Regions from separate parts of the Streptomyces sp. NPDC059582 genome, predicted to be linked through region 1. Evidence: riboswitches for the same ligand, from Rfam matches in the RefSeq annotation. Region 1 holds a riboswitch; each other region holds the start of a gene.
What was found. A riboswitch is a leader RNA that binds a small molecule or an ion and turns the genes downstream of it on or off. The one in region 1 is predicted to bind cobalamin.
Positions count from the first base shown of each region.

Region 2: linked by a shared signal. The riboswitch ahead of ACFV0T_RS21395 (prenyltransferase/squalene oxidase repeat-containing protein) and the one ahead of ACFV0T_RS24070 (cobalamin biosynthesis protein) in region 1 are both predicted to bind cobalamin.
Region 3: linked by a shared signal. The riboswitch ahead of ACFV0T_RS04605 (CbtB-domain containing protein) and the one ahead of ACFV0T_RS24070 (cobalamin biosynthesis protein) in region 1 are both predicted to bind cobalamin.
Region 4: linked by a shared signal. The riboswitch ahead of ACFV0T_RS30505 (ribonucleoside-diphosphate reductase subunit alpha) and the one ahead of ACFV0T_RS24070 (cobalamin biosynthesis protein) in region 1 are both predicted to bind cobalamin.

Region 1 is NZ_JBHWCC010000029.1:55,212-58,659, forward strand. Features, by position in the region: gene ACFV0T_RS24060 (anion permease) at 1-1,220, shown strand, start outside; gene ACFV0T_RS24065 (hypothetical protein) at 1,257-1,478, shown strand; cobalamin riboswitch at 1,635-1,778, shown strand; gene ACFV0T_RS24070 (cobalamin biosynthesis protein) at 1,879-2,823, shown strand; gene ACFV0T_RS24075 (cobyric acid synthase) at 2,820-3,448, shown strand, end outside.
Region 2 is NZ_JBHWCC010000024.1:83,364-86,811, reverse strand. Features, by position in the region: gene ACFV0T_RS21400 (MBL fold metallo-hydrolase) at 7-1,035, shown strand; cobalamin riboswitch at 1,152-1,287, shown strand; gene ACFV0T_RS21395 (prenyltransferase/squalene oxidase repeat-containing protein) at 1,403-2,644, shown strand; gene ACFV0T_RS21390 (SCO2322 family protein) at 2,641-3,303, shown strand.
Region 3 is NZ_JBHWCC010000003.1:221,911-225,358, reverse strand. Features, by position in the region: gene ACFV0T_RS04620 (ABC transporter ATP-binding protein) at 1-219, shown strand, start outside; partial or broken gene ACFV0T_RS04615 (acyl-CoA dehydrogenase family protein) at 369-533, shown strand; gene ACFV0T_RS04610 (enoyl-CoA hydratase/isomerase family protein) at 539-1,615, shown strand; cobalamin riboswitch at 1,714-1,866, shown strand; gene ACFV0T_RS04605 (CbtB-domain containing protein) at 1,902-2,123, shown strand; gene ACFV0T_RS04600 (CbtA family protein) at 2,145-2,903, shown strand; gene ACFV0T_RS04595 (hypothetical protein) at 3,017-3,196, opposite strand.
Region 4 is NZ_JBHWCC010000044.1:6,499-9,946, forward strand. Features, by position in the region: gene mctP (monocarboxylate uptake permease MctP) at 1-1,526, shown strand, start outside; cobalamin riboswitch at 1,688-1,873, shown strand; gene ACFV0T_RS30505 (ribonucleoside-diphosphate reductase subunit alpha) at 1,999-3,448, shown strand, end outside.

The DNA.
Region 1 (3,448 bases):
TCACGAACGGTTTTCATGACACCGCCAACGCGATGGCCACGACCATCTCGACCGGTGCGCTCAAGCCCAAGATCGCGGTGGCCATGTCCGCCACGCTCAACCTCGTGGGCGCTTTCCTCTCCGTGGAGGTCGCCAACACGATCTCCAAGGGTCTCGTCGACGAGACCGGCATCCGTCCCGAGGTCATCTTCGCCGCCCTGGTCGGCGCGATCCTCTGGAACCTGCTGACCTGGCTGGTGGGCCTGCCCTCCAGTTCCTCGCACGCCCTGATGGGCGGTCTGATCGGTGCCACCATCGCCTCCGCGGGCACCGGCGCCGTCCACGGCGACGCGCTCGTCACCAAGGTCCTGATCCCGGCCGTCGCGGCCCCGATCGTCGCCGGCGTCGCCGCGCTGCTCGCCACCCGGCTGTCGTACAGGCTGGGCAGGAAGGCCGACGGCGAGGCCGCAGCGAAGGGCTACCGCGCGGGCCAGATCGCCTCGGCCGGCCTGGTCTCGCTGGCCCACGGCACCAACGACGCGCAGAAGACGATGGGCATCATCACCCTCGCCCTGGTCGCCGGCGGCGCCGTCGCGCCCGACTCGGACCCGCCCGTCTGGGTCATCCTCTCCGCCGGTCTCGCCATCGCGCTCGGCACCTACCTCGGCGGCTGGCGCATCATCCGCACCATGGGCAAGGGCCTGACCGACCTTCAGCCGCAGCAGGGCTTCGCCGCCCAGACCAGCGCCGCGACGGTCATCCTGGCCTCCTCCCACCTCGGCTTCTCCCTCTCCACCACCCACTCGGTCTCCGGTTCGGTGATGGGCGCGGGTCTCGGCCGCAAGGGCGGCGTCGTGCGCTGGTCCACCGCGACCCGCATGTTCGTCGCCTGGGCCCTGACCCTGCCGGCCGCCGCGCTGGTCGGTGCCCTCGCCGAGTCCGTGACGGACCTCGGCAGCTGGGGCACGGCCGTCGTCGCCGTCTTCCTGATCGCCTCAAGCGCCGCGATCTGGAAGATCTCCCGGCGCGAGGTCGTCGACCACAGCAACGTCAACGCCCCGGAGCAGCCGGCCGGTGTCGTGACCACGGCCATCGCCGCGGTCACCCCGCCCCCCGCGGGCACGGTGACCGCGGACCTCACGGCCACGATCCCCGCCCCCGCCACCACCGTGTCCGTCCCCGCCCAGGCCACCGCCGCGTCCGTCGCCGACCCGGCGACCCCGCCGGCCGCCGCCGTCTGAACCCCCCGCGCACCCGGTTAAGAAGGAAGCATCACCATGAACATCGACTGGGCGACCCTGGGTTCCGTGTTCGGCGTCAGCCTCGTGGTCACCGTGGCCCTCGTGGCCCTGTTCACCCTCGGCATCATGGGCCTCTCGCGCCAGGAACGGGCCTCCGCGCAGGGCGGGTCCGCCGCACTGGCCGTGACGGGCGCCTACGCCTGCTTCGCGGCCTGCACCGCCGCGGTGGCCTACGGGATCTACCTGATCGTCGCCTGACCCGCGCTCACGCGCACACCGTTCTCCAAGGGGCGGGAGGAACCCACCGGTTCCTCCCGCCCCTCCCCACGTCCAACCGCCTTCACACAGACGGCACCTGCCTCTCGTGTGGGGCTGCCCACACTCCTCCGTCCCAGGTCAGCAGCAAGTTGACGGCCCTTCCGGGCCCGTGGTGGACTGCCCGAGCCATATACGGAGGCAGAAGAGGAAGCCGGTGCGAATCCGGCGCGGTCCCGCCACTGTCACCGGGGTAGTAAGCCCCGGGAGCCAGGAACTCTCGCCGCCGGTCTCGTCGAACCAGGGCGCGGACACCCTGAGTGAGGACATATCGCCATGCTCGGCTGCCGATCGAGTCTCAGCACCACATCGTCGTCCGGTACCGCCGCGATCGGCTGAACCGATGCGTGCCGACCGCGTCTTCGCGTACGGCGCCACCGCCGGCCTCCTGGGCGACCTGTTCCTCGGCGATCCGCGCCGCGGGCACCCGGTCGCGGCGTTCGGGCGGGCGGCCGGGGCCGTCGAACAGATGCTGTGGCGGGACCACCGGGGCCGGGGCGCGCTGCACACCGTCGTGTGCGTCGGCGGCGCCGTGGCACTCGGGGCCGTGGCCACCCGCGCCGTGCGTTCCTCCACCGCCGCCTCCGTGGCCCTGACCGCCACCGCCACCTGGGCCGTCGTCGGGGGCACTTCACTCGCCCGCGAGGCCGGGGCCGTCGGACGTGCGCTGCGAGCCGGGGACGTCGACGGTGCCCGCGCCCGGCTGCCCCATCTGTGCGGGCGCGACCCGCAGGCCCTGGACGCCGACGGGATCGCCCGGGCGGTCGTCGAGTCGGTCGCCGAGAACACCTCCGACGCCGTCGTCGGCGCGCTGGTGTGGGGAGCCGTCGGCGGGGTGCCGGCCCTGCTCGGCTTCCGGGCCGTCAACACCCTCGACGCCATGGTCGGCCACCGCTCGCCCCGCTATCTGCGCTACGGGTGGGCCTCCGCCCGGCTCGACGACCTCGCCGGCTGGCCGGGCGCCCGCCTCACCGCCGTACTCGCGGCCGTCTGCGGAGACGATCCGCGGGGGGCCGTACGGGCCTGGAGGGCCGACGCGGCCAGACATCCCAGTCCCAACGCCGGCCCCGTGGAGGCCTCGTTCGCGGGGGCCCTCGGCGTGCGGCTCGGCGGCACCCTCTCCTACGCCGGGCGCGTCGAGCACCGGCCCGTCCTCAACGGCGCCGACGGGCGGCCCGTCCGGGTCACGGACATCGACCGGGCCGTACGGCTCTCCCGTCGCGTCGGCTGGCTCGCGCTCGGCGTCAGCGCCGCCGCGCGACTCCTCGTGAAGGGGCGTACGTCATGAACGGTGGTCTCCTGGTCGCCGGCACCACCTCCGACGCGGGCAAGAGCGTCGTCACCGCGGGGATCTGCCGGTGGCTGGTACGACAGGGCGTCAAAGTGGCGCCCTTCAAGGCGCAGAACATGTCCCTGAACTCGTTCGTCACCCGCGAGGGCGCCGAGATCGGACGCGCCCAGGCCATGCAGGCACAGGCCGCGCGCGTCCAGCCGACCGCGCTGATGAACCCCGTGCTGCTCAAGCCCGGGAGCGACCGCAGCAGCCAGGTCGTCCTCATGGGCAGGCCCGTGGGCGAGATGACCGCGCGCGGCTATCACGGGGGGCGGCAACAGGCGCTCCTCGGGACCGTCCTCGACTGCCTCGCCGAGTTGCGGGGCACCTATGACGCGGTGATCTGTGAGGGGGCCGGCAGTCCGGCCGAGATCAACCTGCGCCGGACCGACATCGTGAACATGGGGATCGCCCGCAACGCCCGGCTGCCCGTCCTCGTGGTCGGCGACATCGACCGCGGGGGCGTGTTCGCCTCCTTCTTCGGCACCGTCGCGCTGCTGTCCCCCGAGGACCAGGAGTTCGTCGCGGGGTTCCTCGTCAACAAGTTCCGCGGCGACGTGTCGCTGCTGGAACCCGGACT
Region 2 (3,448 bases), on a different contig from region 1:
GAGCCCATGACGCAGGTGCACGACCACGGCGGCGGCGTACGGTCCATCGAGGTCCCCATCCCGGACAACCCCCTCGGCCACACCCTCGTGTACGTCGTCGACACCGACCGCGGCCCGGTGCTGATCGACACCGGCTGGGACGACCCGGCGTCCTGGGACACCCTCGCCGAGGGCCTCACCGCCTGCGGCACGTCGGTCGCCGGGCTCCACGGCGTGGTGATCACCCACCACCACCCCGACCACCACGGTCTGTCCGGCCGGGTGCGCGAGGCCTCCGGCGCCTGGGTCGCGATGCACGCGGCGGACATCTCCATCGTCCGCAGGACCCGCGAGACCCGCCCCGACCGCTGGTTCACGTACATGCGGGACAAGCTCGCCGCCGCCGGCGCCCCCGAGGAGCACGTGGCCCCGCTGCGCACCGCCCGCCCCCGTCGCACCCTGCCCGGCTTCTCCCCCGCCCTGCCCGACCGGGAGATCGTCCCCGGCGAACTGCTCGACCTGCCGGGCCGCCGGCTGCGCGCCGTCTGGACCCCGGGTCACACCCCCGGCCATGTCTGCCTCCACCTGGAGGAGGAGCACCCTTCTCGACTCCCGGGCCACGGGCGCCTGTTCTCCGGCGACCACCTGCTCCCGGGGATCACCCCGCACATCGGCCTGTACGAGGACCCGGACGACATCACCGTCACCGACCCGCTGGGCGACTACCTCGACTCCCTCGAACGCGTCGGCCGCCTCGCCCCCGCCGACGTGCTCCCGGCCCACCAGTACACCTTCACCGACGCGACCTCCCGCGTACGGGAGTTGCTGGCCCATCACGAGGACCGGCTCGACGGCCTGCTCGCCCTGCTCGCCGAACCCCTCACCCCGTGGCAGGTCGCCGAACGCATGGAGTGGAACCGCCCCTGGGACCAGATCCCCTACGGATCACGGAACATCGCGGTCTCGGAGGCCGAGGCCCATCTGCGGCGACTGGTGAAACTGGGACGGGCGGAGTCGGTGACGGGGAGCGAGCCGGTGACGTACGTGGCGGTGTGACCCTTACATAGCGGTGTGACCCGTACGGGACGGCGCGAACCGCTCGCCCCGTGGCGAAGCCGCCCCGCGCCCGGGCCGCCACCCGTCCGCCCGCCCTCACAGCCGCCCCTCGGCCCTTTCCTACGGGCCGGTAGAGTGGCGGCGTCGTCATCACACCCGTACGGGGGGAAGCCGGTGCAATTCCGGCGCTGACCCGCAGCCGTGAGCCACCGCAGGGTGGCGAGCCGGATCGCTCCGTACGGTTCGTGACCGGCTTACGCGCACCGGCCGTCCGCCGGTGCACGGCACCGTCGAGGTCTACGGAGCCGAGCCGCCCGGGGGTGCCCCGCGTCGCCCGGCTCCCCACAGGGAGAGGCACCCGCCGATCATGAACGTCCGCCGCAGCGCCGCGGTCCTGGCCGCCGCCGCCGTGATCGGCGCCGCCACGCCCGCCGTCGCCGCCGACCCGTCCCCGTCCCCGTCGGTGGCGATACCCACCGGCCTCTACGGCCGCACCGACCCCACGTACGACGGTGTCTGGCGGCAGTCCCTCGCCCTGCTCGCGCAGGACACCGTGGGCGTGCGGCCCGCCTCGTCGGCCATCGCCTGGCTGATCGGGCAGCAGTGCGCGAACGGGTCGTTCGCCGCGTTCCGCGCCGACACCGCCAAGGCCTGCGACGCCAAGCTCATGGTCGACACCAACAGCACGTCCGCCGCCGTCCAGGCCCTCGCCGCGCTCGGCAACCACGACCCCGTCACCGGCAAGGCCGTGGCCTGGCTGAAGTCCGTGCAGAACGCGGACGGCGGCTGGGGCTACGCGCCGGGCGGCGCCAGCGACGCCAACTCCACCGCCGTGGTCGTCGGCGCGCTGTCGGCGACGGGCGAGAAGCCGCAGGACGTCCGCAAGGGCGGCAAGTCCCCGTACGACGCCCTGCTGAAGCTCGCGCTGCCCTGCACCGGCGACGGAGCGGGCGCCTTCGCCTACCAGCCCGACAAGAAGGGCGCGCTCACGGCCAACGCGGACGCTACCGCGGCAGCCGTGGTCGCCGCCCTCGGCAAGGGCCTGGCGGGTGCCGACCCGCAGCCGAACGCGACCGACCTCACCTGCAAGGACGCGGCCGCCGACGCCGCGCAGGCCGCTCGCAACGGCGCCGCCTACCTCGCCAAGGAGCTGGCCTCGGACGGCCACCTGACGTCGGCGCTGCCCGGCGCCGACGACCAGCCCGACTACGGCAACACCGCCGACGCGGTCGTCGCGCTCGCGACCGCCCACCAGGGCGAGGCCGCGGTCCCGGCCGTGCGCTGGCTCCAGGCCGACTCCGCGAAGTGGGCGCAGCAGGGCGGCCCGGCGGCGTACGCGCAGCTGATCCTCGCCGCGAACGCCGCCGGCCACGACCCGCGCGACTTCGGCGGCCAGGACCTGGTGAAGCTCCTCGACGCGACCGGCCCGGGCCCCGTGTTCGTACCCGACGCCAAGGACTCCGGGGCCGCCGGCGACTCCAAGAGCTCGGCGGCCTCCGACTCCTCCGGCACCGGCAAGGTCGTGTGGATCGCGGGCGGCGTCCTGCTCGCCGTCGTCGTCGCCGTCGGATTCCTGCTCTTCGGCCGCGTCAGGAAGCGCCGGTCGTGAGCCGCCGCCGTGCCGCCGCCGTCCTGCTCCTGGCCGTCCTGCTCCCCCTGCTGGGAGCGGCCGGCCAGGCGCAGGCCACCGGCTACCGCTACTGGTCCTTCTGGGACCGCGCGGGCGAGGGCTGGACGTACGCCACCCAGGGCCCGTCGACCGCGCGCCCCTCGGACGGCGACGTCCAGGGCTTCCGCTTCGCGGTCAGCGCGGACTCCCAGGACGCGACCCGGCCACGCGGCACGGCCGACTTCGCGACGATCTGCGCGAGGACACCGGCCCGGGACGGCCACAAGCGGGTCGCCCTGGTCATCGACTTCGGTACGGCGTCCGACGCGCCCTCCGGCGAGACCCCGCCCGTGAGCCGGACGGCCTGCGCCCGGGTAGCCTCCGCCGCGACCACGGCGGAGGCCCTGGCAGCGGTCGCGAGGCCACTGCGCTACGACACCAACGCCCTGCTGTGCGCGATCGCGGGCTACCCGGAACAGGGCTGCGGCGAGCAGGTGTCGGCGAACGGGAAGCCGAAGAGCACGGCGACGGCGACCGCGGCGGCGAGCAAGCACACCACGGGCGGGGGCCCGTCGGTGGGCCTGACGGCCGGTTGCGCGACGGTGGCCGTCCTGGCGGCGGCGGCGTTCTGGCAGGTCCGGCGGCGCGGGCGTGACTAGGGCGTGTTTCGGAAGCAGCGTCGTTCGCCCGGAGGGCGGGGCTCGCGGCGTCTGGTGCGGTGCGTCGCAAGGCGGAGAGTCGTCCGCGTACTGGGCGTACGCGGATGATCCCGACAACGCGGCGCGGTGCCGTGCCAGGCGTCGC
Region 3 (3,448 bases), on a different contig from region 1:
ATCGCCCACCGGCTGTCCACGGTGCGGGCGGCGGACCAGATCCTGGTGATCGAGTCGGGCCGCGTCGTGGAACGCGGCACCCACGAACAGCTCCTGACGGCCGACGGCCGCTACGCGGAGCTGTACCGCACCCAGTTCGAGCAGCACACGGCGGACGAGGCGACCCGGATCGCGCCGCCGGAGGAATCGGCGGTCGTGAGCGGCCCGTTCGGGCCGTGAGCCGTGCGGCCCGCCCGCCGGACGCTGCCCCGGAGCGGATGTCCCGCGCGCCGGATGTCCCGCGCGCCGGATGTCCCGCGCGCCGGACGTCCCGCGCGCCGGATGTCCCCCGCGCCGGACCGTTCGCCCCGGCGCCGTGGCCGGCCCGCGACCGTGCGCTCCGGCCGCACGGGGGCCACGATCACCTCGGCGAGCACGGCACTGAGAAGATCGTCCGCGAACTGCGTGTCCACCAGATCCTGGAAGGAACCGACGAGATCATGCGCGTCATCGTGGCCCGCGGCCTGACGGAGGCGTTCGGATGGCCGGTGTGAACGAGATCAGTGACACCGAGGGAACCGTCCTGCTGCGCACCGCCGGACGAGCCGCCCACATCACGCTCAACCGCCCCAAGGCCCTCAACGCCCTGGACCACGCGATGGTGCGCCGCATCGACGCGGCGCTCACCGCCTGGGAGCACGACCCGGCCGTGGAGACCGTGGTCATCACCGGCGCGGGGGAGCGCGGACTGTGCGCGGGGGGCGACATCCGTGCCGTCCACGACGACGCCCGCGACGGCGACGGCACCGCCGCCGCCGCGTTCTGGCGCGACGAGTACCGCCTCAACGCGCGCATCGCCCACTACCCCAAGCCGTACGTCGCCGTCATGGACGGCATCGTCATGGGCGGTGGCGTCGGCCTCTCCGCGCACGGCAGCGTCCGCGTCGTCACCGAGCGGTCCCGGATCGCCATGCCGGAGACCGGGATCGGCTTCGTGCCGGACGTAGGCGGCACCTACCTGCTCGCCCTGGCGCCCGGCGAGCTGGGCACCCACCTCGCGCTGACCGGAACGCAGATCGGCGCCGCCGACGCCCTGTTGTGCGGACTCGCCGACCACTATGTACCGTCCGCCGCGCTGCCGGACCTCGTCGGCGACCTCGCCGAACTGCCCGTACGGGACGTCCTGGCGCGTCATGCGCAGCCGCCACCGCCCGGGGAACTGGCGGGACGCCGGGAGTGGATCGACGACTGCTACGCCGCCGACAGGGTCGAAGACATCGTCCACCGGCTGCTCGCCCACGGCGACTCGGCCGCCAAGGAGGCCGCAGAGACGCTGCTCGCCAAGTCGCCCACCGCCCTGAAGGCCACCCTGGCCGCCATGCGCCGCGTCCCCCGGCTCGGCCCGCTGGAACGGGTCCTGGACCAGGAGTACCGCGTCTCCTGCGCGGCCCTGTCCACCCCGGACCTGGTGGAGGGCATCCGCGCCCAGGTCATCGACAAGGACCGCGCCCCGCACTGGTCGCCGGCCACCCTCGCCGAGGTCACCGACGCCGACGTCGCGCGCTTCTTCGCCCCCCTCGGCGAGCGGGAACTCGGCCTCGCCGGACCCGACGTCCCGCCGGAGGCGGCCTGGTGAGCGGCGCTGTCGCGCCCATCGGCCGGAAGGCCGCCCGCACGTGACGAGGGCCGGGCCGCCGACCGCGAGACGAAGATCACGCGGGTGGCCCGGTCTTGGCCATGTTCGCGCCAGGCGGTACCGTCGGTCCGGTATCGACGACGACAGAACGGAAGCCGGTGGAAGTCCGGCACGGTCGCGCCACTGTGAGCGAGCAGCCCCGCCGGGGCGGCCCGTGAGTCAGACCCGTAGCCGTCGTCATGTGCACCACCGAGATGGGACGCGAACTCCCAAAGGAGGCCCTGCCATGGCGCAGCACGTCGCCCAGCCGACCGCAACCGCCCCTGTTCTTCCCGCCAAACTGCCGATCGCCGCGATCGCTCCCTGGGCGGTCTTCTTCGGCATCCTGATGCTGGTCCTGTTGTACTTCGTCGGCGCGGAGCAGGGTGCCACCTCCGTCGTCTCCGGCGCGGAAGTCCACGAATGGGTGCACGACGCCCGCCACCTTCTCGGCTTCCCCTGCCACTGACCCGAGGGACGCCGCAGACCCATGAACTCCGCAACCGTAAGAAACCTTCTCGTGCGGGGCATGTTCGCCGGCCTCGCGGCCGGCGTGCTGACCCTGATCGTGGCCTACTTCCTCGGTGAACCCAGCGTCGACAGCGCCATCGGCTTCGAGGAGGCGCACGCCCCGGCGCACGAGCACGAGGTCGAACTGGTCTCCCGTTCCCTCCAGTCCACCGCCGGTCTCGCCACCGGCGTCCTGGTCTACGGCATCGCGTTCGGCGGTATCGCCGCGCTCGCCTACTGCTTCGCGCTCGGCCGGGTCGGCCGCTTCTCCGCGCGGGCCACGGCCCTGCTGCTGTCCGGCGTGGCACTGCTCGCGGTGTACGTCGTGCCGTTCCTGAAGTACCCGGCCAACCCGCCGTCCGTCGGCGACCCCGACACCATCGGCAAGCGGACCACGCTGTACTTCCTGATGATGGTCCTCAGCGTGCTGCTGGCCGTCGGCGCCACGATCCTCGGCAAGCGGCTCGCGCCGGCGCTGGGCACCTGGCACGCGACGGTCGTCGCCATGCTCGTCTTCGCCGTGGTGATCGGCCTTGCCTACGAGTTCCTGCCCGTCATCAACGAGGTGCCGGGCGACTTCCCGGCCGCCCTGCTGTGGCGCTTCCGGGTGTCCGCGCTCGCCATGCAGGTCACTCTGTGGGCCGGATTCGGCCTCGTGTTCGGCGAGTTGGCCGAACGGCTGCTGCACCCCAAGCCGGAGACCGTCGCACCAGGGCGGGCTGTTGCCGCCTCCAACTGAATGAGCCGGACACCCGGAACACGAGAGGGCCCGCGGAACCGTCCGGGGGCCCTCTCGCGTTCTCCGGACACCGACGACTCGGACCATGGACATGACGCATCGACCCGGCCCGATCACCCGGAGACGACAAGGGCGAGCGGCGGAGGACCCGAGTGAGCAGACAGCCGCAGCCGCGCCGCATCACGCTCGGCGGCCACGAGGCGGTCGCCCTGACCCCGGTGGAGTACGAGCAACTCATGGCCGGCCGACGGCAGATCGGCGGCCAGAGCGCCCGCGTTCGGGTCCTCGCCCATCAGGCGAAGCCGACCGAGCGACTGCTGCAGGCGCTGGAGGCCCTGGTCGCCGCGCCGAGTGCCACCGGCGGAGCAGGCCGACCGGGACGGACCACCCGGCCCCCTGTCACACCGCCGAGCCGGCGCCGCCCGGCACGGTCACCGACTGCCTGCGCTGCGCCGTCTCGGACCCTCTGCGCAGACACCGCAGCCCGACAGCCTGAACCACGTGGCCCACCCATCGGGCCGCACCCAGGTCACCGGGCGACCCGG
Region 4 (3,448 bases), on a different contig from region 1:
GCTGGCGCAGGCCGGACAACGAGCACAGCCTGGACGAATGGGGCCTGGGCGGGCGCTCGTTCGGCACCTGGGTCACCTGGTTCCTGCTCGGCGGCGACCTCTACACGGCGTACACCTTCGTCGCCGTACCGGCGGCGATCTACGCGGCGGGCGCGGCCGGCTTCTTCGCCGTGCCGTACACGATCCTGGTCTACCCGCTGATCTTCACGTTCCTGCCCCGCCTGTGGTCGGTCTCCCACAAGCACGGATACGTGACGACGTCGGACTTCGTGCGCGGCCGCTTCGGCTCCAAGGGCCTGTCCCTCGCCGTGGCCGTCACCGGCATCCTCGCGACCATGCCGTACATCGCGCTCCAGCTGGTCGGCATCCAGGCCGTCCTGGACGTGATGGGCGTGGGCGGCGGCGAGAACACCAACTGGTTCGTCAAGGACCTCCCGCTGCTCATCGCCTTCGGCGTGCTGGCCGCGTACACCTACTCCTCGGGGCTGCGCGCTCCCGCCCTGATCGCGTTCGTGAAGGACACCCTGATCTACATCGTGATCGCGGTGGCCATCATCTACATCCCGATCAAGCTCGGCGGGTTCGACGAGATCTTCAAGGCGGCGGGCGACAAGTTCACCGCGGCCGGCGCGGGCGGGGTCGTCCCCGCCGAGGCGGGCCAGTGGACGTACGCCACCCTGGCCCTCGGCTCGGCGCTGGCCCTGTTCATGTACCCGCACTCGATCACGGCGACGCTGTCCAGCCGCAGCCGTGAGGTGATCCGGCGCAACACCACGATCCTGCCGCTGTACTCCCTGATGCTGGGCCTGCTCGCGCTGCTCGGCTTCATGGCGATCGCGGCCGGCGTCAAGGTCACCAACGGGCAGCTGGCCATCCCGCAGCTGTTCGAGAACATGTTCCCGGACTGGTTCGCGGGCGTGGCGTTCGCGGCGATCGGCATCGGGGCGCTCGTCCCGGCGGCGATCATGTCGATCGCGGCCGCGAATCTTTTCACCCGCAACATCTACAAGGACTTCATCAAGCCCGACGCGACACCGCAGCAGGAGACGAAGGTCTCCAAGCTGGTCTCGCTGCTGGTGAAGGTGGGGGCCCTGGTCTTCGTCCTCACGATGGACAAGACGGTCGCCATCAACTTCCAGCTCCTGGGCGGCATCTGGATCCTCCAGACCTTCCCGTCCCTGGTCGGCGGCCTGTTCACCCGCTGGTTCCACCGCTGGGCGCTGCTCGCGGGCTGGGCGGTCGGCATGCTCTACGGCACGCTCGCCGCGTACGGGGTCGCCTCGCCCACGCAGAAGCACTTCGGCGGCTCGGCGAAGGAGATCCCGGGGATCGGCGAGATCGGCTACATCGGCCTCACGGCGTTCGTGCTGAACGTGGTGGTGACCGTGTTCCTCACCTTCGTGCTGCGCGCCTTCAACGCCCCGGACGGCGTCGACGAGACCAGTCCGCAGGACTACACGGCGGACGCGGGCGATCCCGGCGTGCAGGTGGAGCTGCCGCCGGCGACGGCGGGTTCGGCGCACTAGGCGTCGCCCCGGCGGAAGAACACCGGAGGCGTCCGGGCAGAAATCCGGCTCCTCCGGTGTTGCGGACGTGAGGTCAAGCGGCTGGGCCGATCGGCCCGGCCGCCCTTCGCCGCGCCTGTCACCGGTCCGTGAGTTGACGCTCTGACACGCTCCGAAGCCGACACGACACAACATCTGGTGGTGCCACCGCAGCCCGGCACAAGATGTATGCTCATGCTCGCTGTCGCCGCAGGGGAATCCGGTGCGAATCCGGAACTGTCCCGCAACGGTGTACTTGTGTATGTCCGTCCCAGAACGGACACGCACTCGAGTCAGTCCGAGGACCTGCCGACAGCGCGCCCGGCCGTCCGGTCCGGGTGCCCTGACGTCCGGGCCTCGTGGAATGGGTCGGTGGACGCGACGCCCCCGTGCGCTCGTGTACTGCCCGCTGCCCTCCGCGAGGTCCCCGTGCCGAGCGAGGGAGAGCCCCCACGTGACCATCGCGCCAGCCGATCCGGCTTCAGCCACCCCGGCGAGGGAGATCGACGGTCCTGGTACCGCGCTGCTGCGGACCCTGACCGAGCTGACCGCCGACCTCCCCGACGCCGACCCCGGCCGGGTCGCCGCCGCCGCGCTGCGCGGCCGGTCCGCGCGCGCGGACGAGACGGAGTTGCGCGAGCTGGCCACGGAGGCGGCCGCGGGGCTCATCTCCGAGGACCCCGCCTACTCGCGGCTGGCAGCCCGGCTGTTGACCGTCGGCATCGCCGCCGAGGCCGCCTCGCAGGGTGTGACGACGTTCACCGAGTCCGTCACCGTCGGGCACCGGGAAGGGCTCATCGCCGACCGTACGGCGGAGTTCGCGCGCGTCCACGCCACCCGTCTCGACGCGCTCGTCGACCCGGACGGCGACGACCGGTTCGGCTACTTCGGCCTGCGCACCCTGCACAGCCGCTATCTGCTGCGGCACCCGATCACCCGCAGCGTGATCGAGACGCCCCAGCACTTCATGCTGCGCGTGGCGTGCGGCCTGGCCGAGGACGACACCGTCCACGCGCTGGACCAGGTGGCGGCGCTCTACCGGCTCATGAGCCGCCTCGACTACCTCCCGTCCTCGCCCACGCTCTTCAACTCCGGTACGCGCCACCCCCAGATGTCGTCCTGCTACCTCCTCGACTCGCCGCTGGACGAGCTGGACTCCATCTACGACCGCTACCACCAGGTCGCCCGGCTCTCGAAGCACGCCGGCGGCATCGGTCTGTCGTACTCCCGGATCCGCTCGCGGGGTTCGCTGATCCGCGGCACGAACGGGCACTCCAACGGCATCGTCCCGTTCCTGAAGACCCTCGACGCCTCGGTCGCCGCGGTGAACCAGGGCGGGCGGCGCAAGGGCGCGGCCGCGGTGTACCTGGAGACCTGGCACTCCGACATCGAGGAGTTCCTGGAGCTGCGCGACAACACGGGTGAGGACGCCCGCCGTACGCACAACCTCAACCTCGCGCACTGGATCCCGGACGAGTTCATGCGCCGGGTGAACGCCGACGCGCAGTGGTCCCTCTTCTCCCCCGCCGACGTACCCGGGCTGGTCGACCTGTGGGGCGAGGAGTTCGACGCGGTCTACCGCGAGGCGGAGGCGGCGGGCCTGGCGAAGAAGACGATCCCCGCCCGCGATCTGTACGGCCGGATGATGCGCACCCTCGCGCAGACCGGCAACGGCTGGATGACCTTCAAGGACGCCGCCAACCGCACCGCCAACCAGACGGCCGAGCCGGGCCACGTGGTCCACTCCTCCAACCTCTGCACGGAGATCCTGGAGGTGACGGACGACGGGGAGACGGCGGTCTGCAACCTGGGCTCGGTCAACGTGGGCGCGTTCGTCGTCGCCGGTGACATCGACTGGGAGCGGCTCGACGAGACCGTCCGCACCGCGGTCACCTTCCTCGACC